DNA from 3 places in the Nocardioides pakistanensis genome. Region 2 is predicted to be linked to each of the others. Evidence: riboswitches for the same ligand, from Rfam matches in the RefSeq annotation. Region 2 holds a riboswitch; each other region holds the start of a gene.

Region 1 (9,618 bases), on a different contig from region 2:
GACGCCCGGGGCCCGCACCTGTCCAGCGAAACCGTCCGGGACCGGTACGCCCGGCTGCACCGGCTCACCCAGTCCCCGCGACGTCCGCTGCTCGTACGCCTGGCCCGCCGCGTCGTTGGCTGCGGCACCTGCTCGAACGAGGCGTTGGTGAGCGAGGAAGGTCGATCCTGATGTCCGAGGTCCAGTCCGCCGAGAGTGACGCGCTTGATGCGCTCGACCGTCTGCATAACCAGGCGCTTCTCACCGCAGGCGACGACGCCGGGCGGGATCGCGCGAACAGCGACTACCTGACGATCCTCAGGGCATTTGGTCTCCACCTGGCGTTCGGCGCCCGTTCCGTTCCACCCGCCGAGTGCGCCAGCCCGGAGTGCGACCACGGCAGGACAATCCCTGGCCCTGGCTGCACCCGGAAGCGCAAGATTCCGCCCTCCGCAGGGGGCCCCGATGAGTGACTACTGGCTCGGCGTGCTGACCACCCCGATGGTCGTCGTGGCCGGGGTCGCCGTGTTCGTGCTGGGTGTCCGCGCCGAGGCGGCGCTGCGCCACCGTGGCCTCACGTTCGAGGCCAAGTGGAAGCGTGACACCGGGCGGATCAGCGACTACACGCTCCGCCACGACATCTGGTGGGAGCGCCGGTTCGGCCCGGTCTTCGTCGGCGGCTGGTACCGCGAGCCCCCGCGCTACCTGGAGCCGCCGCGCCGACTGGTCAACCGGTGGTTCGGCGTCGGATCCCCTGACGGCCCCTGCTGGATGGCCTTCCGGAGTCGTGACCTCGGCCCCGCTACCGAGCCGACCCAGCAGGCCCCGGCGACTTGCACCCACCCGAACTGTCGCGAGCACGGCAAGAGCCCCTGCGAGGGGATCGGCTGCGACGGCCGCGAGATCGAGGAGACCACCGATGCCTGACCTGTCCGCGCTCGACGGGGCGATCCTCGACGACGACGGTTACCCGACCGAGGCGGCGCTCGCGCTGATCCCGACCTGGACCGGCACCCCGAAGGCGCTGGTGACGGACCTGCTCACCCCGGTCTTCGAGGGCTACGGCGGGATCCAGGTCATCGAGGCGACCGACGACTTCGACCGTCCCGTGGTCCGGATCCGCCTGGTCACTGGCGGCTGGTCCGGCTGCGAGTCGGCGGTCGGTGACCTCCAGCGCGGCCTGTTCTGGGTCGCCTGGTGGCGTGAGTCTCGCCGCGGCGGTGCCTACACCTTCGAGGTCCCCGTCGCCCAGTGGGAGGCCCCGATGGTCGAGTGGCCCCGGCACCGCTCCGACTACGCGCAGGGCTGGAGCGACGCGGCCAGTCTGGCCCGCGCCGTCATCGGTGAGGTCCGCGACGACCGACGGCTCCCGCAGGACATCGCCGCATCCCTCGACCGGCTCGACCAGGTGCTGACCGACGGGCTCCGCGGCCGCGCCTGAGAGGGGGCTGAGTCGGCCGGTGCTGTGACCGGCGGCATAGGAGCCGTGTGACCACTGACGAGTCGAAGCCTGCCGTCTTCTACGACCCCGCCTCGGGGAAGTTGAACATCGGCGGCCTGAAGACCTCCGACAAGGCGGTGCTGCGCGAAGCGGCCCGCTGGTCCACCGGCGAGCGCGGCGACCCTGTCGACCTGGCCGACCTGCGCGACGTCGACCTGTCCGCGTTCGCTCGCGAAGCCCTCTCGGTCGGCGCCCGTGTCCTCGCCCTGGCAGCCCAAGACGGAGACACCCGCGCGGTCCGGCAGGCCGTCAAGGAGGCCAGCGAGCAGGTCAACGACCTGGTCAGCCGGGTCTCGGAGTCCTCCGACGCCGCCGTGCGGCGGGCCGTCGACTCGATGACCGCAGCGACCCGGCACGCCAACGAAGAGGTGATGGCCCAGGTCACCCGCCTGGTCGGCGGGGAGAACCCCGAACTGGCCGAGCGGCTCCGCCCGATCCTGGACCGGGTCGGGACCAACATGGAGGCCCAGGTAGCCGAGGCGATCTCGAAGGCGACCGAGGCGCAGCGCACCGAGTCCGAACGCAGGCACACCGAACTGGTGCGCCTGATGACCGACGTGCAGCGGGAGGTGGCCGTCCGGGTCGCCGAAGAGGACGCCGCCGCCGCGGTCCGGGGCGTCACCACGATCAAGGGCTTCGACTACGAGGAGCAGTTGCATGCCCTGCTGACCGAGATCGCCGCCGGGATCGGCGACGAGTACGAGGAGACCGGTGACACCGCCGGTCGGTTGCCGCGCAACAAGAAGGGCGACGGCGTCTTCCACGTCAACGGTGGTGCTGCCCGGCTCGTCGTCGAGGCCCACGACGGCTCCGCCAAGGAGTGGGGCTCCTACCTGGCCGAGGCCGAGCGCAACCGGGGAGCCTCGGCCGCCATCGGCCTGGTCCGCCGGGTCGAGGACAACGCCGGGCACACCGTCCGGGTGATCGCGCAGAAGCGCCTGGTCGTCGCGTTCGACCCAGCCACCGACGACCCCGAACTGCTCCGCACCGCGATCCTGCTGATGCGCACCGTCGCACTGACCGCATCGGGGCGCTCCGGAGCCGAGGAGGTCGCCACCGCCAACGAGCACATCCGCGAAGCGCTGGAGGTACTGGCCGAACTCGACGAGGCGAAGCGCTCGGCGTCGGCGATCAACGGGCACGTCGAGAAGATCGAGAGGGTCGTCACCAAGTCGATGACGGCGATCCAGCGGGAACTCAACGGTGCCCTGAACGCGCTGACCGGCTCAGCCGCCCCGGGCAGCCAGCAGACGCCGCTGGCTGCGGTGACCGACGGGGGAGCCCCCGCCCAGGAGACGGCATGAGGAGCATGGACCCCGCCTGACCGGGGAGAAGTCGCCGCGCCGCCGCGCACCTGGGGTGCATGAGCACGATCGAGCACACCGACACCAGCCGCCACGACCTGCCGACCCCGATGGGTGCGAGCCTGTTCGCTACGGCCCTCGCGGTCACTTCCGCGGTGGCGTTCATGATCGCCGACGGGATCGACTCGCTCTACGCCGGTGTCTGGATCGCCGCAGGCTACGGCGCGCTGCTGATCGCGGTCATGGCCGCGGTCACCGGCCTGATCTCCTGGGTTGCCTCGGCGGCCACCTCGCTCGTCGACGACGACGCCGACGAGGCCGCCACGATCGTGCACTGACCCCGCGCACCTCCTAGGTCACCGGCCGACCGTGCCCACCGCGGCATAGGCCACCACGCACCCATCCCGACCAAGGAGACCCATGACCGCCGTCATCGCCACCGACACCGACTTCGCCGCCGCAACGGCCACCGGCAAGCCCGTCCTCGTCGACTTCTACGCGACCTGGTGCGGGCCATGCCGCAAGGTCGCCCCGATCGTGGACCAGATCGCCGCCGAGCACCCGGAGTTCACCGTGGTGAAGGTCGACATCGACCAGGCCGCGAAGACCACCCTCGACTTCCACGTGATGGGTGTGCCGACCCTCGTCGTCCTCGACGCCGACGGCCAGCGGGTGCGGGAGTTCAACGGGCCCGCCCCCAAGAACACGCTCGTCGAGGCCCTGCGGGCTGCCTGAACCGCACCCTGGCCATGCCCCGCCCGAAGTGAACCCCTGCGGGCGGGGCTGGCGTCGTCGTACCGTCATGACGACGGGGACGGTCCTCGTCGTGAAAGAGGGTGAGGTGCCTGCGCTGCGCGTCCTGCGTGCTGCCATCGGCCTGGCGATGCTCGTGCCAGGCGTCGCGGCGTGCTCCGTCGAGTCCGGCGACGCGACCGGCAGCAACTCTGAGGTCTCGGCACCGGAGCGCCGGATCCCGCCGGGCTGGGAAAACCCGCTGGTTGAGGATGCCCCCGAGGCCGAGCCGCCGCCGAGGCCACGCCGCCAGACCTCTGCCCCGGCCCGCGAACCCACGCCAGTCGCAGCGCGCTGGTCACCGGGCCACCCGCTGACCATCCGATACCGGCAGCAGCGCCTCGACACGGTCGTCGCGTTGCAGCAGCGGCTGGATGACCTGGGGTACGGGCCGCTCGCGGCCGACGGGCACTTCGGCCCCCAGACCGAGTCCGCAGTCCGCCAGTTCCAGGCAGACGAGGCGATCGCCGTCGACGGCCTGGTCGGCGAGGAGACCTGGAACCGGTTGTTCCGCATCGTCCTCAGCCACTGGAGCCCGGAGGGATGGACCCCGGTCGTGCCCGCGTGGTTCAGCAGATCTCAGGACCCGGCGCAGGCCGACACCTCCGACGCTATCCCCGGCATCGTTCCGGGAACGCCCTCGGCCATCTGCGGCGATGGAACCCTGTCCTACTCCACGAGCCGTTCGGGCACTTGCTCGTGGCACGGTGGTGTCGACACCTGGTACCCGTGAGATCGCCCGGCCCGCAACGGTCACCTGGCGCGAGCCCCGCACACCTACCAGGTGTCTGCCGCTGATGACCGCAAGGTCGGCATAGGGCAGAACATCAAGGCTTCCGTGCGTGGGAGTCGAACACAGGGGTCGTGTGTCAAGGGGTTGCGCACGATCGCACCGAAGGGCGAGGAAGAGCCAGAACTGGCCACCTCGCCCTTCGTCGTCCCGCCGCCGACCCGGCCCCGGCTACGCATGTTGAGCACCATGACGACGCTCAGGACCCGCCGCGCAGCAGCCACCACACTGGTCGTGGTTGGCGTGCTCGCCGCCACCGGCTGCACCGTCGAGACGGACGCACCGGCGGCGCCTACCTCACCGGCCGCAGCGACCAAGGCCCCCGCACCTGTCGCCGTCGACGACCTGACCACGCACGCGGCCACCGTGGCCGATGAGGTGCTCCACTACCGGGCCGTCCGTGGCTCCTACCCGTACCTGGCCGACCTGGCCACCTCCGACCTGCCCGAGGGGGCCATGGTCACCCAGTACGCGGCCACGCCCCGGCTGTTCCGCTTCTGCGTGGTCTCCGAGGCCGACGGCGCCTGGGTCGCGTTCGAGTCCGACCGCGGCGGGGTCACCGGCTCCGGGGCCCGCGGCCAGTGCACCTTCGCCGAGTAGTCGCCGCGATGACCCTGGACGACCCGCTCCTCGGACTGACCGTCCGCACCCTGAACTCGCTGCTTCGAGCCGGGTTCGCCACCGTCGCCGAGGTCGACCAGGCCGACGACGACGACCTGCTCGCCATCCGCCAGTTCGGCCGCGCGCAGTTGGGGGAACTGCGCGCCAAGACAGCCCAGTACCGGACCATCGCCGCGGTCACCGCCTGCCCGCTGCGCCTGCCCGAGCCCGGCGAGATCCCCGTCCGCGACCTGGAGATCACCGCACGCACCCGCGACCGGCTGCTCGCCGCCGGGCTGACCACGGCCGCCGACGTCGAGGCACGGACCGAGGCCGACCTGCTCGCACTTCCCGGCTTCGGCGCAACCTGCCTGGCCGACTACAAGCGCGGGCGGCTCCTGCACGCGGCCCGGCACGGCATCTGCCTGGACCCCGACGCCCTCTTCGCGGGCCTCTCGCATGGTGCCCGCACCCGACGCTGGTGGCTGCGGCACGCGTTGGTGGCCGCCTACGTCGCCGAGCACGGCGTGCTGCCGTCCAGCAGGGCCGTGGTCACCGGCCCGGCGGGGGAGCGGATCTGTCTGGGCTCGTGGCTGGCCAAGCAGCGCGACCTGCACCGCCGCGGCGCGCTACCCCCGCACCGCGTCTCTGCCCTGACGCAGATTGAGGGATGGCGCTGGGACGTCCCGACCGGCAGGCGACCGTCCCGGCAGGCCGCGTAACCAGCGTCACCCCCGCGGGCTGCGGCCGGACGCCGAGGGTCTGCGCATGTCCACTGTCGTTACCAAACCGAGACCGGGGAGCACACGACGTCTCTCCGGACACCTGAAGACAAGTCCCCGCACACCGCGGGGCGCGGTCCAGCCCCGCCGAGGCCCGTCATGGCCGGTCCGTCCGAGCACCACGACCAGCACCAGACGATGACGGGCACGGGAGACCCAGCAGTACCGACGGCGACCTCACCAGAGATCGTCGGCTTGGGGTGAAGCCAGCCATGCTGGCCGGGCCACTTCGACGGCCCGAATCCGACAGGTCACCTTCCGCAGGCGTCGCCGAAGGGAACCTTCCATGTCGATCCACCATCGACCGATCTACCCTGCCCGCTCCGTCCCGCTCGCCCTGGCGACGACCCTGATCGCTGCGATGCTGAGCGCCCTCGCCCCGGCCGTCACGGCCCCGGCAAGCGCGCTCACGGTGCACAAGGCGACCCGGGTGCTCACCGTGGCCGCCGACCTGAAGGGCACCCCGTACCGCTACGGCGGAACCACCCGCCGCGGGTTCGACTGCTCCGGCTACACCCAGTTCGTCTACCGCCGGGTCGGCGAACGCCTGCCGCGAGTCTCCGACGCCCAGTACCGGGCCACCCGCCGGATCCCACGCAGCCAGGCGCGCCGTGGAGACCTGGTGTTCTTCCACTTCGGTTCCAAGCGAGGCCACGTCTACCACGTGGGCATCTACGCCGGGCGCGGCAAGATGTGGCACGCGCCCTACACCGGCACCCGGGTGCACAAGACCCGGATCTGGACCTACCGCGGCGTCACGTTCGGCCGGGTGCGCTGAGGCTCCACCGGTCCGTAGATGCCCCGAAACGGCACGAGAGCCCGCCTCAAAGCGTGTGACCGAGGCGGGCTCTCTTGCGTCCCGCCAGGGAGTTTAGGTCAAAAGGGGCGAGAGGTCACAAACGCCACCTTCGCGCGCGTCGAGGGGTGCTGGTGAGCGTTCCGGCGGGTACCGCACACCTGGGGATCATGGCCGAGACCACCACATCCGTCACCACGCCCGACCTGCGCGACGCCGCTGTCGCCGCCGTCATGGCACGCCACCCGCACCTGACCGGGGAGGCCTTCGACCGCAAGGTGCGCCGGGTGGAGACGATCCTGCGTCACTCCAGCGACGGCCCGACCTGGACCGGTCGCTAGAGGGCCCAGCACCATCACGGGTGCCGGTCACGTCCCAGCGAGCGGATCACCGCCTCGGGGTCGTAGCCGGAGAGCACGAGCAGCAGCATGGCGGCGTCGCTCACCGTCTCCGGCCCTTCGGTGCACGGATCGACTCCGGCGGGAAGCCAGCGGTGACCGGTCTTGGTGCTGCCGTCGAAGCAGCGCCACGAGTCCTCGGGCTCGCAGCGGACCAGGGTGCCCGCCGGTCGCGCATCGACGTAGACCGCCGCGGTGTCGACGTGGCCCTCGACCGGCAGGATCATCACCGTGAACCGGTCATCGCCCCGGCCGGACAGGTCCTCTGGGACGGGCGACTCTGAGGTGGCGCCCTGTGTGGTCATAGACCCATGGTGGCAAAGCCGTCCGACACAGCCCCTATTGCGCCGATAGACCCAGCGAGCACTGTGCACCTCGACCGCACACCTGGAGGCTGTGAACATGAACCGAGAACCCGCAGGCGTGCCCTCCGGCGGCCAGTTCGCCGGGCGCGAGCGTGGTGAGGCAGGTCTCGACCTGACCGAGATCCGCCGGATGGTCGTCGACGAGTACGGCGACGGCATCGACGGCGCGGCCACCTACGGACCCGTCGACAGTGACGACGAATACGACGGGTCGACCCAGGAGAAGGTCAGTCTGCTCGACCGCCGGATCGCGCCGGGGGAGGTCTCGACCATCGAACGTGCCGGAGCCACGATCAGCAACGTCACCTCGAACCTGGTCGCAGCACCGAAGGCTGCCTTGAAGACCGGAGCGATCACGGCCGCCGCCTATGCCACCGCGGTTACCTTCGGCGGGGAGCACGCCGAACCGCTGTCGAACTTCGTCACTCACCACCAGACCCCGGTTGCGGTCGCCGGGGCTGCTGCGGTCGCCATCGTTGGTGCGGTCGCGGCCGCCGCCAAGGGAGACCTGTCGCGGACCGCCCACCCGATCCGGGAGGCCCGCAAGCAGGCGCTACGCGCGGCACGCGCCGAGGCTCGCGAAGCACTCCTGGACCGGCTCGTGGCGCGTGAGGCCGCCCGCGCCGCCCAGCAGGACCGGCAGGAGTCGATCCGCGCCGCGCTGGACCAACAGAACGCACCCGGATCCGCCTGAGCCGCCGACCGCAACACCGGCGGCATAGGGACCGTTGTCACACCCGACGACCGGAGCCCGGTCGCGCCTGCCCCTCGACCGGAAGGCCCTTCGCCCGATGACTGCGCAGCAGATCGCCTCCGTGCCCCGCCAGCGGCCCTCGCGGCTGACCCGGGTGCTCAACACCTGCCACGACATCGGCGGCATCTACTCGCTGACCTACAACGAGGCGGTCGTGCTGACCAACGACTACGCCAAGCACCAGCACGGCGGCATCCCGCGCGGCGGGTTCCTGCTGGCCGCGGCCTGCTCGGGCCACGACGGCAACGTGGCCTTGGAGGACGAGGAGGTCATCTTGCTGCGGGTGTCCTCGGTGACGCCGCTGCCGCACGAGCGGGAACTCGTCTCCGGTCGGATGGCCGTGGTCCGTGACGCCCATGCCACCGAGGCCGACTACGGCAACGTGCTGGACGTGCACACCGCCGTCGAGCACTCCCAGTCGGCGTTCGCCTGCGACGTCGTCGGCGTCTTCTACACCGGCGAGGACGCCGAGCGTGTCGAGTTCGGCGCGGACCTGGACAACGTGTGGTCCTCGGCCCGGTACAAGGTGTTCGCCCCGTCGGCGAAGGCGCTGTCTTGGATCGGGTCGTTCCCGCGCGGCGAGAAGGGTGTGTCCTTGCCGCTGGGCGTGGTCCGGTTCTCCGCGACCCGCCGCAACGCGATCGCGCACGGCCTGGACAAGGCCCGCGTCCACGTGAACGTCGAGGACTTCGTCGGGAAGAAGACGGCCGTGTTCGGAATGACCCGCACGGGCAAGTCGAACACGATCAAGACGATCGTGACCGCCGTGTACCGCCACGCTGCGGAGGAGAACGCCCGCATCGGCCAGGTGATCTTCGACCCGCAGGGCGAGTACGCCAACATCAACCAGCAGGACGGCACCGGCCTGCGGATGCTCGGCGACGCCGATCAGGTCCGGATCTACACCTCGATGCCTGAAGAGAGCAACGCCCAGGAGTGCCCGCTGCGGCTGAACTTCTACGACACCGATCTGTTCGAGATCGCCTGGGACATGGTGGTCGGCGCGATGGAGGGCGCCGAGGCGAACTACGTGCGCACGTTCCGCTCCGCCGACATGGAGAGCCCCGACCCCAAGGACTACTCCGCCCAGACCCACTGGGGCCGCGGTTTCATGGCCTTCTACGGGCTGCTCTACCGGGCCGGGTACAAGGGCCAGTTCGCCAACGGGGCGACCCTGTCGTTCTCGATGAAGGACGACGCTGCGGCCCAGTTCAACACCGAGCACCCCGGCCAGAACCTCACCGGCGGGTCCGGCGTCTACACCGTCTCCAGCCCTGAGCAGGCAGCCCTCGTTGTCGACTGGGTCAACAAGATGCTCGGCTCCCTGGAGAAGTTGGAGAAGTCGAACAAGGACGAGGACACCGAGCGGGCCGAGAAGATCAAAGACCTCCTGGGCAAGTGGCGCGACTCCGACCAGTTCACCGCCGTCGCAGACGTGTTCAAGTACGCCAAGGGACGCGGTCTGGCGGGCCTGCGGGAACTGCGCGAGTTCCACGACGCCAAGGGCACCGGTGACCTCTCGGAGATGGTGTGGCAGGACATGGTCGAGGGCCGCCT
Region 2 (9,618 bases):
ACCTGGTGGTGCTGCCCCTCGTCGGCGGTCTGGCCCGGGGAGTGCCGGGCGCCCTGCTGAACGCCGTGTTCCAGTTCACCGCCTCCGCGCTCGCCTCCATGGTGTCCCTCGGACCGAACGGGGTCGTTGAGGCGAGCAACCTGTTGGCGCCTTGGTGGGTGACGATCCTGAGTGCCGGTTTGGTCGGTGCCTGGGCTCGCAAGGTCCGCCGTCTGCCCTCCGGAAGCGCGGCCGAGGAGAACTACGTCGCGGCGCGACGGCTGCTCCGCCAACTGCGCAGCCTCGCCCGGCAGCTCTCCTCTGGCCTGGATCCGGTCGGCATCGCCGACGAGCTGCTGGCCGCCGTGCAGGCTCGCCTCGGCTCTGAGGTCTCAGCGGTCCTCGCGCGGACGGAGGGCGGGGCGTTCACCCCGCTTGCGTACCTCGGCCCAAGCGCCCAGGACGCCGTCGACCCCAACGACCCCGTGCTCGATCGCTGCTGGTCCTCGGCCGCCGTGGCGCAGAGGCCCGGGAATGGCGGAGGGTCGGGGCAGGCTGCCTGGACCGCTCTTCCTCTGCGTGGTGGCGCCGGCGGCCTGCTCGGCGTCGTCCTTTCAGGCGGACCCGCCGTCGGTAAACGGCAGCTCGAGTTGGTGAACCGCGAGCTCGATGACCTGTCTCTGCGTCTGGACACCGCACTGGCCTTCGACGAGGTTCGGAGCCTGGTCACCGCGGACGAGCGCCAGCGCCTCGCACGCGAGATCCACGATGGCGTGGCGCAGGAGATCGCGTCACTCGGTTACGTGGTGGACGGGATCACCGCCGGCGCCGGCGACCCGCGTGTCGTCGAGGAGCTCGAGGGCCTCCGTCGTGAGCTCAGCAGAGTCGTCAGCGAGCTCCGCCTGTCGATCTTCGACCTGCGGGCCGACGTGGGCACGAGCGCAGGACTGGGGTCCGCGCTATCCGAATACGCCCGCAAGATCGGCCGTCAAGCCTCCATCACCGTGCACCTGACCCTCAACGAGGCGCCGACGCGCCTGACCCCAGCAGTCGAGGCAGAGCTCTTCCGGATCGCGCAGGAGGCCATCACAAACGCACGCAAACACTCGGCAGCGGACAACCTCTGGGTCGATTGTCGCGTCGACCCACCACATGCACGCGTCGAGATCCGCGACGACGGTCAAGGCCTACGCGGCAAGGGCCGCAGCTCGTCCTATGGCTTGAAGATCATGCAGGAGCGGGCCGCGAGAATCGGTGCCGGCCTGAGCATCAGTCCCGCTAACGACGCCTCGGAGCGTCCGGGTACCTGTGTCACCGTCGCTGTCGGCGAGAGCCGCCAGCACCAACTAGAGGGGGGTCTGGTCCGATGACCGGGATCGCAAGAGTCATGCTTGTCGACGACCACGAGCTGATCCGCCAGGGTCTGACCCGCGCCTTCGAGCGCCAGGAGGACTTCACGGTCGTCGGGCAGGCAGGGTCGGTCGCTGAGGGATTGGCAATGGCTCAACAGACCTCACCCGACGTGGTGGTCACCGACGTACGCCTCCCCGACGGCACCGGGCTGGACGTCGTGCGCGCACTGCGCAAGGAGCGCCCGTCCATAGGAATCGTGGTGCTCACCATGTATGCCGGCGACGAGCAGCTCTTCGCCGCGCTGGAAGCGGGTGCATCCGCCTTCGTTGCCAAGGATGCGCCCGCCGGCGAGGTGGTCGCCGCGGCTCGGCACGCACTTGTTTCCCCGAACTCGTTCACGGCGGCCGACCTGGGCGAAGCGATGCGGCGCCGGATGCAGCCCTCGGGGCCACAGCTCTCGCCTCGCGAGCACGAGGTCCTCTCGCTGCTCGCCGAAGGACTCGGCATCTCGGCGATCGCGCGGAACATCTATGTCAGCGAGTCCACGGCCAAGACACACGTCTCCAAGATCTACGAGAAGCTCGGCGCTGCTAATCGGGCCCAGGCGATTATGGTCGCGGTACGCGCGGGGCTGCTGTCAACTGAAGAGGTTTGAGCGACAGGGGTGAGGCTATGGCCCGAACGGGCTATATGACCTGGTCATCAGGGTCGTCCACGTTTGACCGGTTTCCCGATGAGAAGGCATACGGCTGATGCCGACAATCAAAGTAGAGGAACAGGTGCGAGACAGCCCTCGCACACACTTGGGAGGAAATATCATGCTTCAGTACATGCGCATCCGTCTGGCCACCAAGCGTCGCACTGACCGTGGCGCGACCGCAGTAGAGTATGGCCTGCTCGTGGCCCTCATCGCCGCCGCTATTGTGGCGATCGTCGCCCTTCTCGGCCAAAACATCCTCGAAGGCTTCACTACCGTGAACACCAAGCTTGATAACCCTACCGGGTGAGCAAATAGTTCACGTGGCCCGAGAGACGAGCATGTCCGCGACTAGGCTGGACAATGAGCAAGGTGCGAGCGTCGTAGAATATGGCTTGCTGCTGGCGCTGCTCGCGGCCAGTCTGGTGACGATCTTTGCGACTGTCGGCGGGACTCTCGATGCCAATTTCCAGACCGTGACCACCAGCCTGTCCGAACAGCCTGACGAAGGCTCCGCTGGCAGCCCGCGCAGTGGGGCCGGCCACGACGTCGGCCGAGGCAGCAACAATGGCAATGCCAATGGTCACGGGAGTGGCAGCGGCGGTGACGGCGGCAACAGCGGCCGGGGCCATGGCAACGGCCAGTGAACGGATCCGGGCAACAAGCGAGGGCGAGGTGTGATTTGCACCCCGCCCTCGCTGTTCATTGAGCGAATATGGTCCGGAGACATCGCGCCGCTACATTCCAGCCCACCTCTGCCGGATCCGGGACGGCCTTGTGGATCGGTCCGAACTTGCTCGACACACCCGACAGAGCTTCGAGTAGGCGACGCGCAAGGTGGCCAAGTCTGCTGCTCCGGACTCCCCGCGTCCTGATCGGGAGCCACTGCTTCGTCAGGCTTGCGGCTTCCAGGGCTCCGCCGGAGTCACCCGCGACCACCGGTAGGCCGCAGGCGGCTGCTTCGAGGAACACAATCCCGAACGCCTCGGCCTCCAGGCCGAACAGCCGGCTGCGCACCGGCATAGCGAACACATCCCCGGCATCGGTGTAGGCAGGGACCTCGTCCCACGGCACGCTGCCGGTGAAGATGACCGAGTCGCTCACGCCCAGTCGCCGCGCGAGCCGCTCGATCCGCCGCCGGTCCGGACCGTCGCCGACCAGCAGCAACCGAGCGTCCGGGAGCTCGCGGAGCACATCCGGCCAGGCACGCACCAGCGTGTCCTGCCCCTTGCGCCGCACGAAGCGGGCGGTGCACACGACCACCGGCGCATCAACCGGAATGCCCAACCGCTCCCGAACTTCGGTTCCCCCGCACCCCGGGTAGAACCGGTCGGTGTCCACGCCGGGAGAGAGCTGCACCATCCGGGCCGCGGCGGCCGGCGACAGCGCGGGAGCGATCCGCTCGCGGCACCACTGACTGACGTAGGTCATCACGTCGACGGAGTCGCCGATCCGCCGCAGCAGCTGGCGGGTCATCGGCAGCCGTGCCCACCACACCTCGTGACCATGGGTCAGCGCGACGATCCGTCGAGCTCCGGCGCGACGCAGGCGACGTCCGAGCAGGCCCAGCGGTGCGCTGGCGCCGAACACTACCCGGTCGCAGTCGTGCCGCCGCATGACCTCGACGACCCGCCGAGCCACCGCTGGAGTCGGCAGCAGCATCGAGGCCGGGTCGCGGTAGACGGGGAACGGCAGCTTCGCGTCGTACTCCAGGTCGCCGGGCATCGACGCGGTGTAGACGACGACCTCGTCGGGGTCCATCCGTTCGCACAGCGCGAGCACGAACGTCTCGATGCCACCGCGCCGCGTCGGGAAGTCGTTGGTGACGAACAGCACCCGGCTCACGGGAGGAGACCGGCCTCGGCCAGGGAGTCGGGAAGGCCGGCTCGCTGCAGGAGCGTGGGGTGGGAGCCGAACCAGAACTGGCTCCACGCCGGCGGGGTCGGGTCGGCCAACGAGGCCAGGGCCAGTTCACGCTGCATGTTCACGAACGTATCGGAGTCCCTTGTCGCCACGATGGCCTCCCGGTCCGCGCGCACCTCGATGGCGCGGCTGATGGTGCCCTGCACCGGGGAGACCGCCAGCATCGCGAAGGCCGAGAGCGCGAGCACCAGGGGTACGGCGGCCGGGTCGCCCGGTCCCTCCACGCCGGCACGACGTCGCACCCGCGAGGAGTCGAGGACCAGCGCCAGCAGCGAGACACCGAGCACCGCGCCGGCCGCACCGAGACTCGTGCCCAGCAGCACGTCGTTGTGCTCGGCGTGCGCGAGCTCGTGGGCGACCACGGTCAGCGCCTCCGGCTCGGGCAGGTCCTCGACGAGGTTGTCGTAGAGGACGACGCGCCTGGTGCCACCGAACCCCGACACGTAGGCGTTGAGCGTGGTCGTGCGGCGGGACGCGTCCGCCACGAGCACCTCGTCGACCTGGACTCCCTGCCTGTCGGCGAGCTCGAGGACCGCGCTGCGCAGCTGCCCGTCCGGGAGCGGCTCGAACCGGTTGAAGATCGGCTCGAGCAGGACCGGGTAGAGGAACGAGCCGGCCAGCGTCAGCGCAGCGGCCGCTCCCCCGGCCCACGCGAACCACCGACGCGGGGAGCGGCGTGCGGCCAGCACGAGCACCAGCAGCACCAGCGAGGTGAGGAGCCAGGAGACGAGCAGGGACTTGCCGTAGTCCACCGCCCAGGCGGCCCACCCTTGCTCGGTGAGCCCGTAGGTGAGGTTGCGGCGCCGGATGAGCACGGAGAACGGCAGCGTCGCCGCCCGGCCGATCGCGAGGACCAGCAAGGTCCCCGTCGGCACCGCCAGCCACCAGCGCAGTCGGCCGAACCAGCCCCGGACCAGCCGTGAGCCGACGGACGTGAACCCCAGCAAGGCAGCCACGGCCAGCGAGACGGCGTAGGACGCCCAGCCGAGGTAGCGCCGGACACCGGCGTACTCCTCGGCTCTCGCCACCTGCTCGAACGTGAGGATGTCGAGGGGTTGAGCGGGTCGGAGCCTTCCGCCGGGGACCCAGTCCCACGGCACGAGGACCGCGGCCAGCGCCAGGAACGCGAGCGCGGACAGTGCCGCGACGATCCAGGCAGTACGGCGGTCGAGGGTCATCCGGCCAGCTCGCGGAGGTAGTCCTGCCACTTGTGCGTGAACTGCCCCTCGGTGGTGCCGACAGCGGAGAAGGCCTCCCGCACCGAGCGGCCGGACTCGACCTCGTCGTAGAGGCGGACCAGGGCCCGCTCGCCGTACCGCTCGGCCAGGAGCTTGCAGGCCAGCCAGGCCGACTCGTACGACGTGCCGAGCAGCTTGTTGGCCGGGTCGAACTCGTCGGGACCGGGAAGCGCGTCGGGCGGGCCGCTGCGCCGGACCTCGGCCAGGATCTGGCTCGCGGTGACCTCCACCGGCAGGTCGGTGCGGGCGAGGGCGACGTAGTCCGCGAACCCTTCGAGGAGCCACAGCGGCATCGTGGAGGTGGCGGCGTCGACGGCGACGTGGGTGGCCTCGTGGCTCATCACGATCTGGGAGCCGTCCTCACCGAGGTTCGTGAAGACCGCGGGGTTGATGAGGATGTGCACCGGCGACGACGGGCTGAGCGAGCCGTCGACCGTCGCCGTGACCGCGGCGATGGAGTCGTAGGTGTCCGGCTCTGCGTCGAGCATCCGGTGGAGCTGGTCGTCGTCAGCCGGGACCTCGACGACCAGCCGGCCACGCCAGCGGGGCAACACGGCCCTGACGTCCTTCACCGCCTGGTCGGCCAAAGTGGTGTAGCGGTCGAGCTGGCCGGGGTCGGCGGCAACCACCAGAGCCCGGGGTGAGCGATGCACCGCGAGGTCGTCGAGAAGCCACAGCGGCACCGGCTGGGCGTCACCGGCTCCGATGCTGCCCAAGGCGACTCCCTCCGGGGTGTCGACGAACGTGAACGGCACCTCCATGGTGCTCGTGGACTCGTCATATCCCTCGACGCGCCAGGAGACCGAGACGTTCCCGACCCACGCGTCCGGGCCGTACTGCCTCCGGACGGGGTCGGGCAGCGCCCCGGACTCCTCGACGAACCGCAACGCCAGCTCGCCGATCCCGAGGGATCGCACGTTGTCGTGGATCCAGCCCAGACTCCGGCGGGCCGCGCGGTCTCCGGGCGCGGCCAGGGTGACCGCACTTCGCCGGGTCCCCGCGGTCAGCGCGTCGTCGAGATCCGCCAGCAGCGTGGCGGCGCCGTCCGCACGCAGGTCGTTGCTCGACGCCGGCTCCGCCGGCTCGGCCGGGGTGATGACCTCCCGGTCAGCGACGCGGAGGACGAGGAACGTGCCGAGCACCGCCAGCAGCACGAAGCCGGCCACCCACAGCAGTGGGCGGCCGGCTCGGGAGACGGGGTCAGCCGATGCGTCGCGCACCGGAGTACGGCATGGAGAAGACGCCGGCGATCCGGACGCCGGTGCCCGGGTTGGCGGCGTCGACGATCTGGCCGTTGCCGATGTAGATGCCGACGTGGCTGACCGGGCTGTAGTAGAAGACCAGGTCGCCCGGCTGCAGGTCGGAGGAGGAGACCGGCGTACCCATGCTCATCTGGGCGCTCGAGGAGTGCGGCAGGCTCACGCCGGCCTGCGCCCAGGCCGCCATGGTGAGACCGGAGCAGTCGTAGGCGTCGGGGCCGGCTGCGCCGTAGACGTAGGCGTCGCCGACCTGCGCGAGCGCGTACTCCACGGCCGCGCCCGCGCGCCCCGAGACCGGTACGTCGGGCAACGGGGTCCGTGTGGCACTGCGGCTGACCCGGCTGGTGCGCGAGGCGGCCGCGGCGTCCATCTCGTCGAGGAGCGCCTCGGCCTCCGCGGCCTTCTCGTCGACCTCCGCCTTCTCCTCGGCGAGCTGCGCCTCGGTCTCCGCCAGGGCAGCGAGCTCCCGCTCGGCGGCGGCCTCGCGCAGCTCCAGCTGCTTGAGCTGGGTCGCGAACTCGGCCATCAGCTGGGCCTGCTGGTCGTTGTAGGCCGAGACCGTGGCGATCTGGTCGAGGAAGGCGTCCGGGTCCTTGGACAGCAGCACCTGGGTGGTGGTCGACAGTGCCTGGCCCTGGTAGGCCGCGACCACGGTGGAGGCGACCTGCTCCCGGACCGCGTCGACGCGCTCCTGCTGCCGGTCGAGGTCCGCGCGCAGGGTCCGCAGGCTCTCCCTGGTCCGCTGCAGCTCCAGCCGTGCGTCGTTGTAGCGCTCGGAGGCCTGCTCGGCCTCGTGGTAGAGCCGTTCGACCTTGGCCGCGACGTCGTCGCGGTCCGGTTCGGCCTGGCTGGGGGCGGCGACGAGCAACGAGCCACCGAGGGTGGCGACGCCGCATGCTGCGATGACGCTGGTGATGCGCTTCCGGCCGTCGAGCACGAGCGGACGGTCTCCTCTTTGTCCTGACGCCTACCGGGTGAGCTGACGGGTTCGGGCGGCAAAGAAGACCCTACGAGCGCGGCAGCCACTCGCGTGGTTGCGCGCGCACGATTCACCCCAAGGAACGTGGTTCCCCGGCTCCGGCCACGACTTCCCCTTCGGGACCGGACTCGGCGCGGCACCTGAGTCGACCCGGTCTGGTCAACTGCCGCAGGTGCCTCCTGAAGGTTATGCGGAGGTCCTGAACGCCGCAAACGATTCCGGCATGTGGCGTGGACCGATTTTGTGACTTTTCAGACGTTGCGGATCCTCAGGTTTGGGTCGCGGCCGACCGGTCAAGCGGAGGCGGCGTTGACGTCAGGGCCGGACAGTGGCGCCACCATCCTCAGCGGGGGCACCAGCCCGGAGCCGGCGAGCACGTCGAGGGCACGTCGCTCGTCGTCGTCGAACCCGAGCTCGGGCGGTGGCCCGAGCAGGACGGTCACCACGCAGTCGGTGCAGGCCGGGCCTCGCACGACGCAGGTGTCGCAGTCGATGTGCACGCTCATGTCGCCTCCTGGGGAAGTCGTTCGCATCGTGAGCAGGACGGTGCCAGGCACCTCCGACAGTTTCCGCGCGGCGTGTCGCAACGGTCGCCCGAGGGTCCGCCGCGAGGTCACGATTCCGACACCTCGCTCCGGGGCCGGCACCATGCTCGGTAAAATCTGTGCCAAGCCCCGATGAACGACGACCGATCCCGCCCCGAGCCCGAGAAGCCGCCGATGACCGATCCCGAGCCCGGCCGGGGCGCCGGCGCCGACCTCGCGCGTGCCGCACGACCGACCGGCATCTACCTCTTGTTCACGCTCGTCGTGGGCCTCCTCGGCGAGCTGCTGCTGGAGAGCGCACGCACCGACTGGAACTGGGCCTACGTGCTCCACCTCGTCGGCCGAGAGAGCGGAGTGCTGCTCCTGGGAGCCGTGGTCCTGGCGTTGGGAGCCGGTCTCGTGCTCGCTGTCAGCGGCCGCATGTGGGTCAGCGGCCTCGTGGTGCTCGGCCTCGCGGCGGTGGTGGGTCTGGCCAGCAACCTCAAGTACGTCGCCCAGCGCGAACCCCTCTACCCACGCGACCTCGTGTTCGCGCTGCAGCCGGACTTCCTCATCGAGATGGTCGAGCCGCGGGTGCTCTGGCAGGCCGGACTCGGCCTGGCCCTCCTGGCGGCCGTGAGCTGGGGGCTGAGCCGCCTGTTCTCGATGTGGCTGCACCGGGCACGCCCGCAAGGACTCCGGCGGAGGACCGCGGTCGTGGGCCGGGCGGGCGCCGCCGCGGCCTGCCTTCTGCTGCTCTCGTCGCTGGCGCAGTTCCAGCAGCCCGGCAACCCGTGGCGGGGAGCGTACGAAGCCTTCGGTGCGGACTGGGCGAAGGCCAGCCAGCCGAACAACTACCGCGCCAACGGTTTCCTGGGTGGCTTCCTCTACAACCTCGACACCCCCGGGATGCGGCGTCCCCCGGGGTACTCACACGAGGCGATGCAACGGATCGTCGCCCGCTACACCGCCGCCGCCGAGGCGTGGAACTCGCAGGCGCGAGGCAGCGTCGAGGACGTCAACGTCGTGATGGTGCTCTCGGAGTCGCTGAGCGACCCGACCCGGTGGGCGGGGATGTCGCTGGCCGAGGACCCGCTCCCCCGCACCCGGGCGCTGATGCAGCGGGCCCCGCACGGGCTCATGCTGAGCCAGAAGATCGGCGGCGGCACGTCCAGCATGGAGTTCGAGGCGCTGACCGGGATGTCGCTGGCCCAGTTCGACCCGGCCATGGACACGCCGTACCAGATGCTGGTGCCTCGCTTCCGCACCTTCCCCTCGGCCGTGCGCACGTTCGAGCGCCTGGGGCACGCCACCACAGCCATCCACCCCTATGAGCCGACGATGTACCAGCGCGACCGGGTGTACCCGATCCTGGGGTTCGATGACCTCGTGGCGCGCGACGACATGACCTACCGCGGCCACCTCGAGGACGGCCGGTTCATCTCCGACCACGCGGCGTTCCGCCAGACTCTCGACACGCTCGAGGACCACGACGAGCCGGTCTTCGTGAACCTGGTCACGATGCAGAACCACACGCCGTACTCCGGCTCCTACTCGCAGCCGGTCCCGGTCACCGGCCTCGGCCCGCAGGGCACCGACATGGTCGGCCAGTACGCCGAGGGCCTGTCGCGCACAGACCTCGCGATCAGTAGGTTCGTCAAGACAC
Region 3 (9,618 bases), on a different contig from region 2:
CATTGACCCGGCCGCCGTCCGGGCCGGCCTAGCCGAGCCGCTTGGCGATGTCGTCGGCGGCTGCGACGACACGCGCCCCGGCGACCTCGAGCTCGATCTCCCCGAGGGTGATGACGCCGACCGACGCCTCGAACCCCTCGACGCCGAGCACCGGCGAGGCGAGCCCCTGCGCGCCGGGCTGCAGCTCCCCGGAGGTGTGCACGAACCGCTCCCCGGCGGGCCGGGGTCCGGGCAGGTCGCGGCCGAGCAGGATCGCCCGCCCCGCAGCGCCCTGGTCGAGCGGGTGCCGCGCGCCGACCCGGTAGGCCACGTGGTAGTCGGTCCAGCTGGGCTCCACGACGGCGATCGCGAGCGCCTCTCCCCCGTCGGCCAGGGTCAGGTGCGCCGTCGCGCCGAGGTCCTCGGCGAGCGAGCGCAGCACCGGGCCGGCCACCTCGCGCAGCACCGGCTGCAGCCCACGAGCGAGGGCGAGCACCCCGAGCCCCACGTGCAGCCGCCCTGTCCCGTCGCGGCGGGCGAGCCCGTGCTGCTCCAACGTCGTGATGAGCCGGTAGACGACCGTGCGGTTGACCCCGATCTCGGTGGCGAGCTCGGTGACGGTGAGGCCGCTGGGGTGGTCGGCCAGCACGGCGAGGACACGCAGGCCACGATCGAGGGTCTGCGAGGTCTCAGCGGCCATGGGCAGCAGAGTAGCCGTGCCCGTCGTACCGTCCGCGAGGTCGCTGCGTCCCTGGACCGCCCGCAGGCTCAGGAGGTCTTGCGGGTCGCCCACTCGCGGATCCGGTCGATCCGCTTGGCGAGCTGGTCGGCGGTGGCCACGGCGGCGGCAGGACCTCCGCACTCACGGCGCAGCGCGGCGTGAGTCACCCCGTGCGGCTGGCCGGTGCGGTGGTGCCAGGCGGCGACGAGGCTGTTGAGCTCACGCCGGAGCACCGCGAGGTGCTCGTGGGTCGCGACGTCGCGGGTGACGTCCTCGGGGGTGGAGGACGTCCTGCGCTGCTGCCGCTTGGCCCGCTCGCTCTGCCGCTGGTGGAGCAGGTCGCGGACCTGGTCGGGCTCGAGCAGGCCGGGGATGCCGAGGAAGTCCATCTCCTCCTCGGAGCCGACGTGCACCTCGCCCGCGTGGCCGAACTCGCCGCCGTCGTAGAGCACCCGGTCGAAGGTGGCCTGGGAGCCCATCGCCTCGAAGCTGCCGAGCTCCTCCGCGCTGGCGGCCTCCGAGGCCTGGGCCTGGTTGAGCAGGTCCTCCTCGGCGGCGAAGATGTCGCCGTCGTCGTTGACCTTGCGCTTGAGCACGTGGTCGCGCTGCACCTCCATCTCGGAGGCGAAGCCGAGCAGGTTGGGCACCGACGGCAGGAACACCGACGCGGTCTCACCGCGCCTGCGCGCTCGCACGAAGCGCCCGACCGCCTGCGCGAAGAACAGCGGCGTGGACACGGTGGTGGCGTAGACGCCGACCGCCAGCCGAGGTACGTCGACCCCCTCGGAGACCATCCGCACCGCGACCATCCAGCGGTCGTCGCTCTCGGAGAACTTCGCGATCCGCTTCGAGGACTCCTTCTCGTCGGAGAGCACGACGACGGGGCGGGTGCCGGTGATCTCCTTGAGCAGCGCGGCGTACGCACGCGCGGAGTCCTGGTCGGAGGCGATCACGAGGCCGCCGGCGTCGGCGACGTGTCGCCTGACCTCCGCGAGCCGGCGGTCGGCGGCCTGGAGCACCGACGGCATCCAGGAGCCCTTCGGGTCCAGCGCGGTGCGCAGCGCCTGCGCGGTCATGTCCTTGGTGAGCGGTTCGCCGAGCCGGGCGGCGATCTCGTCGCCGGCCCGGGTGCGCCACTGCATCTCGCCGCTGTAGGCCATGAACAGCACCGGACGCACTACGTGGTCGGCCAGCGCGTGCGCGTAGCCGTAGGTGAAGTCCGCGACGCTCTTCGGCACGCCGTCGGCGTCGGGGGCGTAGGTCACGAACGGGATCGGGTTGATGTCGGACCGGAACGGCGTGCCGGTCAGCGCCAGCCGGCGCGCGGCCGGCTGGAACGCCTCGCGCACCGCCTCGCCCCAGGACAGTGCGTCTCCGGCGTGGTGCACCTCGTCGAGGATCACCAGGGTCTTGAACCGCTCGGTGCGGATCCGGTGCGCCAGCGGGTTGGTCGCGACCCCGGCATAGGTCACGGCGACCCCGACGAAGTCCTTGCTGGTGGGGCCCTTCTTCCCGGAGTACGACGGGTCGATCGGGATGCCGACCCGCGCGGCAGCCTCGGCCCACTGGGTCTTGAGGTGCTCGGTCGGGGCCACGACGGTGACCCGCTCGACCACCCGGCGTGACAGCAGCTCGGCCGCGACGGTCAGCGCGAACGTCGTCTTTCCGGCGCCCGGGGTCGCGACGGCGAGGAAGTCACGCGGGTTGGTGGTGAAGTACTGCTCGATGGCCGCCTGTTGCCAGGCGCGGAGCTTGGTGGCAGTGCCCCAGGCGGCCCGGTCGGGGTACGCCGGGGGAAGGTCCTGGAGCGGGGCAGGGATGGGTTCGGCGGGGCTGCCGAGGTGCTGGTCAGCGCGGTTCGCAGACGCCACGGACTGCCTTTCGGGTGGGTGCGAGCGGGACGAGCGGGCGGGAGGTCACTCCTCGCCGGAGTCGTCGCGCAGCTCTTCCCACGCCTCCTTGCACTCCGGGCAGACCGGGTACTTCTCGGGGTCGCGGCTGGGCACCCACACCTTGCCGCACAGGGCGACGACGGGGGTCCCCATCACCATCGCCTCGGTCAGCTTGTCCTTGGGCACGTAGTGGGAGAACCGCTCGTGGTCGCCTTGGTCGGTCGGGACCGTCTGCTGCTGCTCGATGGTCTGGGCGCCGGGGCTCATCTGGGTACTCACCCGGCCCAGTCTAACGGCGGTCGCCCCGGATCCGGTCAGTTCAGCGTGGGATCGGCCGGCCTGGTGGACACCCAGGCCAGCTCGCCGGGCTGTCGGCGCAGCACTCGGGCCCAGAGGCCGTGCGGCGAGGCGCCGAAGACGTCGTCGAGCTCCATCGGTACGACGTACCAGGACCCCTCCTCGATCTCGGCGACCAGCTGACCGTCGCCCCAGCCGGCGTAGCCGGCGAAGATCCGCATCCGCTCGATCGCACCGCCGAGCAGCTCAGTCGGCGTGTCGAGGTCGACCATGCCGGTGGCGTCGAAGAGCCTCCGGAAGCCGACCGGGTCACCCTCGGGGTCCTGAGCGGGCGGGACGGCGGCGACCGCCAACGCCGAGTCGGTGGCCACGGGACCACCGTGGAAGAGCACCGGCGGCTCGCCGACCAGTCCGCTCCACCCCTCGAGGATGTCCCCCACCGGCACCGGCGACGGCCGGTTCAGCACGACACCGAGCGTGCCGCTCGGGTCGTGGTCGAGCACCAGCACGACGCTGCGCTCGAAGTTCGGATCGACGAGCCTGGGCGTCGCGACCAGCAGCCGGCCTGCGCGCAGGACGGTGCCGTCCGGGTCAGCCATCGCGCCCTCCCGCCAGTGCCGGATCTCCGGCTGCCTCGCGCTGTGCGCTCGCCGACTCGGCCGCCTGGCGCACCGCCGCCGCGACCGACTTGTGCACGTCGGGATGGAAGACGCTGGGGATGATGTAGTCCGCGTTGAGCTCGTCCTCGCTGACGGCGTCGGAGACCGCGTTCGCGGCGGCGACCAGGATGCTGTTGTCGATGCCGCGCGCGGAGGCGTCGAGGAGCCCGCGGAAGACGCCGGGGAAGGCCAGCACGTTGTTGATCTGGTTCGGGTAGTCCGACCGGCCGGTGGCGACCACCGTCGCGTGCTTGCGCGCCTCGGCGGGGTCGACCTCCGGCACCGGGTTGGCCAGCGCGAAGACCACCGAGCCGTCGGCCATGGTGGCGATGTCCTCACCGGTCAGCAGGTTCGGCGCGGAGACGCCGATGAACACGTCGGCCCCGTGGAGGGCGTCGCACAGGCTGCCGGTCACCGACGCCTTGTTGGTCGCCTCGGCCAGCCAGCGCAGCGACTCGTGGAGCCCGGGCCGGTCCCGGTGGATCACGCCCTCGATGTCGGCGACCACCACGTCGGTCACTCCCGCCTCGAGCAGCACCCGCAGGATCGCGGAGCCGGCCGCGCCCGCGCCGGACATCACCACGCGCACCGCGGACATCTCCTTGCCTACCACCCGCAGGGCGTTCCGCAGCGCTGCGAGTACGACGATCGCGGTGCCGTGCTGGTCGTCGTGGAAGACCGGGATGTCGAGGATCTCGCGCAGCCGCGCCTCGACCTCGAAGCAGCGAGGAGCCGAGATGTCCTCGAGGTTGATCCCCGCGAACCCGGGTGCGATCGCCCGGACGATCTCCACGATCTGGTCGGGGTCCTGGGTGTCGAGGCACAGCGGCCAGGCGTCGATCCCGCCGAAGCGCTTGAACAGCGCGGCCTTGCCCTCCATCACCGGCAGTGCAGCACCGGGGCCGATGTTGCCGAGGCCGAGCACGGCCGAGCCGTCGGTGACGACGGCGACCGTGTTGCGCTTGATCGTGAGCCGGCGGGCGTCCTCGGGGTTGGCGGCGATCGCCTCGCAGACCCGGGCGACGCCGGGCGTGTAGACCATCGAGAGGTCGTCACGGTTGCGGATCGGGTGCTTGGCGGCCATCTCGATGGTGCCCCCGAGGTGCATCAGGAAGGTCCGGTCGGACACCTTGTGCACGACGACACCCTCGACCTGCTTGAGCGCCTCGACGAGCTGCTCGGCGTGGGCGGTGTCGTAGGCGGCGCAGGTGACGTCGATGCTGAGCTTGTTGTGGCCCGAGGCCGTCACGTCGAGGGCGGTCACCATGCCGCCACTCCGCTCGACCGCCGCGGTCAGCTCGCTGGTCGCGGCGCCGCCCGCAGGGACCTCGAGGCGGACGGTGATGGAGTAGGAGATGCTCGGTGTCGTTGCCACGCCCACATGTTGTCATGCCGGTGCACACGAGCCCCGGCGGCGACGCAGGTGCGGAAGCGAGCCGCGTGATGCGTCGCAGCCGGGGCTGCGCGGGTGAGGGTCGGTGACCCTCGGTGGTGGATCGGGTCAGGCGACGAGGTGTGCCTTGAAACGTTCGAGCAGCGACTGCCTGCCCTGTGCCGCGTGTCGCGCGGGACCCGACGCCGGGGTCGGGCGGTAGGCCGCGCGGGCCTTCTGCTCGATCGCACGGCCGACAGCGGCTGCGCCCTTGTCGGCGGGACTCGCCTTGCCGGCCATGGCCGCCATCAGCGTCCAGTCCTTGCGGTGCGCCTTGTCAAGCATCTGCGCGATCTCCTCGGAGCCGGGCTGCGCCGTGTGCGCGTCGAGGATCGCACGCACTCCGGCGAGGTCGGCGGCGGTGGTGCGCCAGGCGGTCATCACCGCGGCCTCGAGGTCCAGGGGCTGGCTCATGAGCTCACGCTCGATGGCGCCGGCCAGGCGGGTGTGCCAGCGAAGCTGCAGCGCGCCGAGCAGGGTGAGCTCGTCGCCGAACGTCTCCACGACGCCGGGCAGCTCCATCGGGAGCACCCCGTCGCGGTGGGCCTCGGCGTGGGCGAGAACGTTTCGCAGTACCTCTCCGCGGCGGTGGAAAGCGTCCCAGGTCATGGGTCCATCCTTTCTACATACCGTTGGTACGTACCAACGGTATGGAAAACTGCCCTGCTGGGCCAGCCTTGAAACGGTGTTGTGCGGCACAGCCGCCGTGTTCTGCGGCACAGCTGCCGTGTTCTGGGGCACAGCGCGCGTTCTGGCTGACGTGGCCGCCGTACACCGGCCCCAGCCACGCGCCGGACATATGCTCGGCTGCATGACCACCAAAGTCCTCCGGAAGGTGTCGGGCTCCTCGCGCCGCCAGCAGTACTCGGCTGCCACCAAGCGCGCGCTCGTCGACGTGGCCGCCGAGCTGTTCACCGAGCAGGGCTACGCCGGCACCAGCCTGGACGCGATCGTGTCCGGGGCCCGGGTCACCAAGGGGGCGCTGTACCACCACTTCAGCGGCAAGCAGGCGTTGTTCGAGGCGGTCTTCGAGAAGGTCGAGGCCGATGCCAGCAAGACGATCCGCAAGGCGATCCGGACCACCCGGGACCCGTGGGAGAAGGCGACGGTGGGCCTGCGTTCCTTCCTCGAGGTCGTCCAGCAGCCGGAGTACAGCCGGATCGTGATCCAGGAGGGCCCGGTCGTGCTCGGCTACGAGCGCTACCGGGAGCAGGAGGAGCGCTCGACGTTCGGCATCGTCCAGGAGATCGTCTCCACCGTGCTCCGGACCTACGACCTCGAGCCGAGCATGGTGGAGACCTTCAGCCGGGTGTTCTTCGGCGCCATGTCCGCCGCCGGGGCCGCCGTGTCGTCGGCCGAGGACACGAAGCGGGCCAGCGCCGAGGTCGAGGCCGCGATCGCGTTCATCCTCGCCGGACTGCGCCAGCAGGCGGAAGCCGGCGTCCAGCTGCCCGGCCCCGACGAGCTGGCCGGGCAGGCGGACGACGCGGAGGCCTGACCGCCGGCCGAGCCCAGCCCGCTGGTCGAGCCCGTCGAGACCCGACCCCGCTGAGACCTACTTGCCGAACGTGACGTTGCCGCCGTTGGCCGGCACGAGCTCGAGCCACACCTTGCCCGGCGGCAAGCGCAGCTCCCCCGCCTTGGTCTTCAGGCTGACTTGGGAGTCGAGGCCCTTCTTGACCCAGGTCGCGCGCACCAGGGAGCCGTTGTGGAACACCATCGCCGGACCGCTGCCGGAGAACTTGGTCTCCGGGACCGGGTTGCCGGCGGGGTCCTTGTAGTTCGCCACGCCGACCTGGACGCGGAGCACGACCACGGTGTCGGGCCGGAACTCGTCACCGGCGGCGGCGTAGGAGTTGGTGTTGACGTACTTGCCCTTGCGGAACTCCCACTGGGTGGTGTGTCCGCCGGAGAAGGTCGCCGAGATCCGGCCGGCCTTCTGACCGGCCGGGAAGCCCGCCTCGTCACCCCAGGTGAAGTAGCTCTTCGGCGGGGTGGCCGGAGCCTTGAGCGAGCGCGCGAGCGCCGGAAGGTTCATGAAGAGGTTGTACGGCGAGCGCCGGCTGCCGTCCCGGGAGAACCCGGTGCCGCCCTCGGTCACGACGCGGATGCCGGCGGACTTCACCCGGCCCATCGTGACCGGCGCACCGCCGCTGGCGACCATCACCGCCTTGGCCGGCTTCACGATCCCGATGTCGGTGGCCCGGATCGAGCGCACCGGGCCGACCCGGTCGGGCACGTGGGAGTAGTAGAAGACCGCGAGCCGGGTCGAGCCGCCCTCGACGAGCTCCTCGGTGACCAGGTCGGCGCCGCTCAGCCCGACCTGGGGGCTGCTCGGCGAGGTGTTGTCGATCTTGACCACCATCACCGGGTGCCCCGGCGCCTTGCCGTCGGCGGGCAGGCCGGTCAGCGGCCACTCGCCCGAGAGGGTCGCGCCTGCGGCGGTCCCCTGCGCGTCGGGCGACTCCGACGGCTCCGGGGAGCCCTCCTCGTCACCTCCACCGCAGCCGACGAGGGCCACCGACCCGGCGAGGACCAGCGCGGCGAGACGGAGACCGGGGCGAGGGCCGCGACGGGCCGAGAGGTTCAGGCGCAACGGGATTCCAACCATGGGGCCAAGTGTGACGCAGGGCCGCTGCCCGACCGGGCAGCGACCCTGCGTTTCGGACTGTGAGCTGTGTCAGCTCGGGATCAACCCTGGGTCACCGCAGGGTGCCGGCGAACCAGCGGTTGGTCCACGGGGTGCCGCGCTGGACGTTCTTGGAGCCGTACGGCGCGTGCACCATCCATCGCTTGCCGTTCTTCCAGCCGGCGAAGACGCCGACGTGGTAGACGCCGCCGCCGTCGTAGAAGAACATCAGGTCGCCGCGGCGCATGTTCTTCTTCTTGATCCGGTCGGCGAACTGCGCCTGCTGGCTCGACGTACGCGGGATGTTGGTGAAACCGGCCCGGCGGAAGCTGTAGTAGACCAGACCGGAGCAGTCGAAGCGGTTCGGGCCGGCAGCGCCGTACTGGTACTGGTCGCCCTTCTGGGCGCGGACCACGTCGAAGGCCTTCATGATGCGCTTGCCGCGGGTGGCGGCGTCGGCGGACGGGGCGAAGGCGACGAGGCTGGCCGCCATGACGGCGGCGACGAGGACGGAGAGCACAGCAAAGCTGCGCGCGCGAATGATCGCAGGCATGAGGAGTTCCCTTTCCACGCCTGTGAGGTGAGCTGTCGGGTTAGAGCTGAAAGGTGCTCTGCCGCCGGTTCGGCGACTTCACCCCGAGCGTCCGGAGGACGCGTGACGATGTGGGTCCCCCACTCCTACCCAAGGTGATCGGTTACGGGACAGGACCAGGCGCGGGCGGGTAGGACTCGGCGTAAACCCTGCCTGGTTGTGAAGTTGTGGTGGCCCCTGGCTCGACGCCGCCGACCCCCGTCGGCGACGCCTCCCCGAAGCGCCCGGAGAGACTAGACAGACGTCGGCAAGGATTTCCAATCCTCAGGACGCGAAAACGTCCCGCAGATCACATCTGCGGGACGTTTCACGCTCAATCACCCGTGACGGGTGCGGTCGAGATCACAGACAGGTAACGGTGGTGCAGACCTGTCCGGCGCGGTCAGATCTTGGCGCCACCGTCGACGTACAGGGTCTGGCCGGTGACGTAGGACGCCTCGTCGCTGCACAGGAAGGCGGCGGCCGCGGCGATGTCCTCCGGGTAGCCGACCCGGCGGACCGGGTTGGCCTCGGCGGCGGCCTTGCGGTAGTCCTCAGGCTCCACCCCGACGCGGCGCGCGGTGGCGTCGGTCATCTCCGTGACGATGAAGCCGGGCGCGATCGCGTTGACGTTGATGCCGAAGGGCCCGAGCTCCAGGGCGAGAGTGCGGGTGAACCCCTGGAGGCCCATCTTGGCCGCCGAGTAGTTGGCCTGCCCGCGGTTGCCGAGCGCGGAGACGCTGGAGAGGTTGAGGATCTTGCCGTACTTCGCCGCGACCATGTGCTTCTGCACCTCACGGCTCATCAGGAACGAGCCGCGCAGATGCACGTTCATGACCGTGTCCCAGTCCTCCTCGGTCATCTTGAACAGCAGGTTGTCGCGGGTGACGCCGGCGTTGTTGACCAGGACGTCGATCTTGCCGAGCTCTGCGACGACCTGGGCCACGGCTGCCTCCACCGACGCGGCGTCGGCGACGTTGCAGGCCAGCCCGATCGCCTTCTCGGCGCCGAGGCCCTCCGCGGTGGCGGCCGCTGCGTCCTGGTCGAGGTCCAGGATCGCGACGGCGGCGCCCTCCTCGGCGAAGCGCTTGGCGGTGGCGGCACCGATGCCGCGGGCGGATCCGGTGACGACGGCGACACGACCTGCGTAACGACTCATCTGGGCTCCTCCTGTGCGCCGCAGCACGGCGCTGACGTGGTGAGAGGTGGAAGTGGGCTCACTGTAGCCAGCGCGGGCTCAGCGCTTGACCGCACGTCCCAGGTAGAGGTGTCCGGCGACCTTCGCGCCGGGGATGGGCGCCGGGAGGTAGAAGGTCTCCAGCTGCTCGATCTTCAGCCCACTGGCCGAGACCGCCTCGGCGATCGGCCGGTCGAGGTGGCAGCCGGCCGCGAACCGGCGCTGCAGCGGGGTCAGCCGGTGCTGCCACTTCGCGATGTT

Evidence for each region. A riboswitch is a leader RNA that binds a small molecule or an ion and turns the genes downstream of it on or off. The one in region 2 is predicted to bind cyclic di-AMP.
Region 1: linked by a shared signal. The riboswitch ahead of ACYVIH_RS05685 (C40 family peptidase) and the one ahead of ACYVIH_RS19110 (C40 family peptidase) in region 2 are both predicted to bind cyclic di-AMP.
Region 3: linked by a shared signal. The riboswitch ahead of ACYVIH_RS15255 (C40 family peptidase) and the one ahead of ACYVIH_RS19110 (C40 family peptidase) in region 2 are both predicted to bind cyclic di-AMP.

Annotation. Positions count from the first base shown of each region.
Region 1 covers NZ_BAAGUV010000012.1:220,003-229,620, reverse strand. The annotation lists gene ACYVIH_RS05735 (hypothetical protein) at 1-171, shown strand, start outside; gene ACYVIH_RS05730 (hypothetical protein) at 171-452, shown strand; gene ACYVIH_RS05725 (hypothetical protein) at 445-906, shown strand; gene ACYVIH_RS05720 (hypothetical protein) at 899-1,420, shown strand; gene ACYVIH_RS05715 (hypothetical protein) at 1,468-2,784, shown strand; gene ACYVIH_RS05710 (hypothetical protein) at 2,844-3,122, shown strand; gene ACYVIH_RS05705 (thioredoxin family protein) at 3,205-3,519, shown strand; gene ACYVIH_RS05700 (peptidoglycan-binding protein) at 3,626-4,309, shown strand; gene ACYVIH_RS05695 (hypothetical protein) at 4,556-4,966, shown strand; gene ACYVIH_RS05690 (DNA-directed RNA polymerase subunit alpha C-terminal domain-containing protein) at 4,975-5,688, shown strand; cyclic di-AMP (ydaO/yuaA leader) riboswitch at 5,868-6,030, shown strand; gene ACYVIH_RS05685 (C40 family peptidase) at 6,035-6,526, shown strand; gene ACYVIH_RS05680 (hypothetical protein) at 6,679-6,885, shown strand; gene ACYVIH_RS05675 (hypothetical protein) at 6,900-7,247, opposite strand; gene ACYVIH_RS05670 (hypothetical protein) at 7,345-8,001, shown strand; gene ACYVIH_RS05665 (ATP-binding protein) at 8,099-9,618, shown strand, end outside.
Region 2 covers NZ_BAAGUV010000063.1:41,844-51,461, reverse strand. The annotation lists gene ACYVIH_RS19145 (sensor histidine kinase) at 1-1,349, shown strand, start outside; gene ACYVIH_RS19140 (response regulator transcription factor) at 1,346-1,987, shown strand; gene ACYVIH_RS19135 (Flp family type IVb pilin) at 2,151-2,339, shown strand; gene ACYVIH_RS19130 (Flp family type IVb pilin) at 2,371-2,676, shown strand; gene ACYVIH_RS19125 (glycosyltransferase family 4 protein) at 2,732-3,874, opposite strand; gene ACYVIH_RS19120 (M48 family metallopeptidase) at 3,871-5,130, opposite strand; gene ACYVIH_RS19115 (hypothetical protein) at 5,127-6,410, opposite strand; gene ACYVIH_RS19110 (C40 family peptidase) at 6,391-7,386, opposite strand; cyclic di-AMP (ydaO/yuaA leader) riboswitch at 7,399-7,572, opposite strand; gene ACYVIH_RS19105 (hypothetical protein) at 7,722-7,934, opposite strand; gene ACYVIH_RS19100 (LTA synthase family protein) at 8,106-9,618, shown strand, end outside.
Region 3 covers NZ_BAAGUV010000038.1:12,618-22,235, reverse strand. The annotation lists gene ACYVIH_RS15295 (IclR family transcriptional regulator) at 29-679, opposite strand; gene ACYVIH_RS15290 (DEAD/DEAH box helicase) at 748-2,520, opposite strand; gene ACYVIH_RS15285 (DUF3039 domain-containing protein) at 2,617-2,871, opposite strand; gene ACYVIH_RS15280 (YqgE/AlgH family protein) at 2,907-3,488, opposite strand; gene ACYVIH_RS15275 (malic enzyme-like NAD(P)-binding protein) at 3,481-4,923, opposite strand; gene ACYVIH_RS15270 (hypothetical protein) at 5,050-5,589, opposite strand; gene ACYVIH_RS15265 (TetR/AcrR family transcriptional regulator) at 5,792-6,478, shown strand; gene ACYVIH_RS15260 (DUF3048 domain-containing protein) at 6,536-7,591, opposite strand; gene ACYVIH_RS15255 (C40 family peptidase) at 7,683-8,162, opposite strand; cyclic di-AMP (ydaO/yuaA leader) riboswitch at 8,166-8,322, opposite strand; gene fabG (3-oxoacyl-ACP reductase FabG) at 8,584-9,339, opposite strand; gene ACYVIH_RS15245 (class I SAM-dependent methyltransferase) at 9,418-9,618, opposite strand, start outside.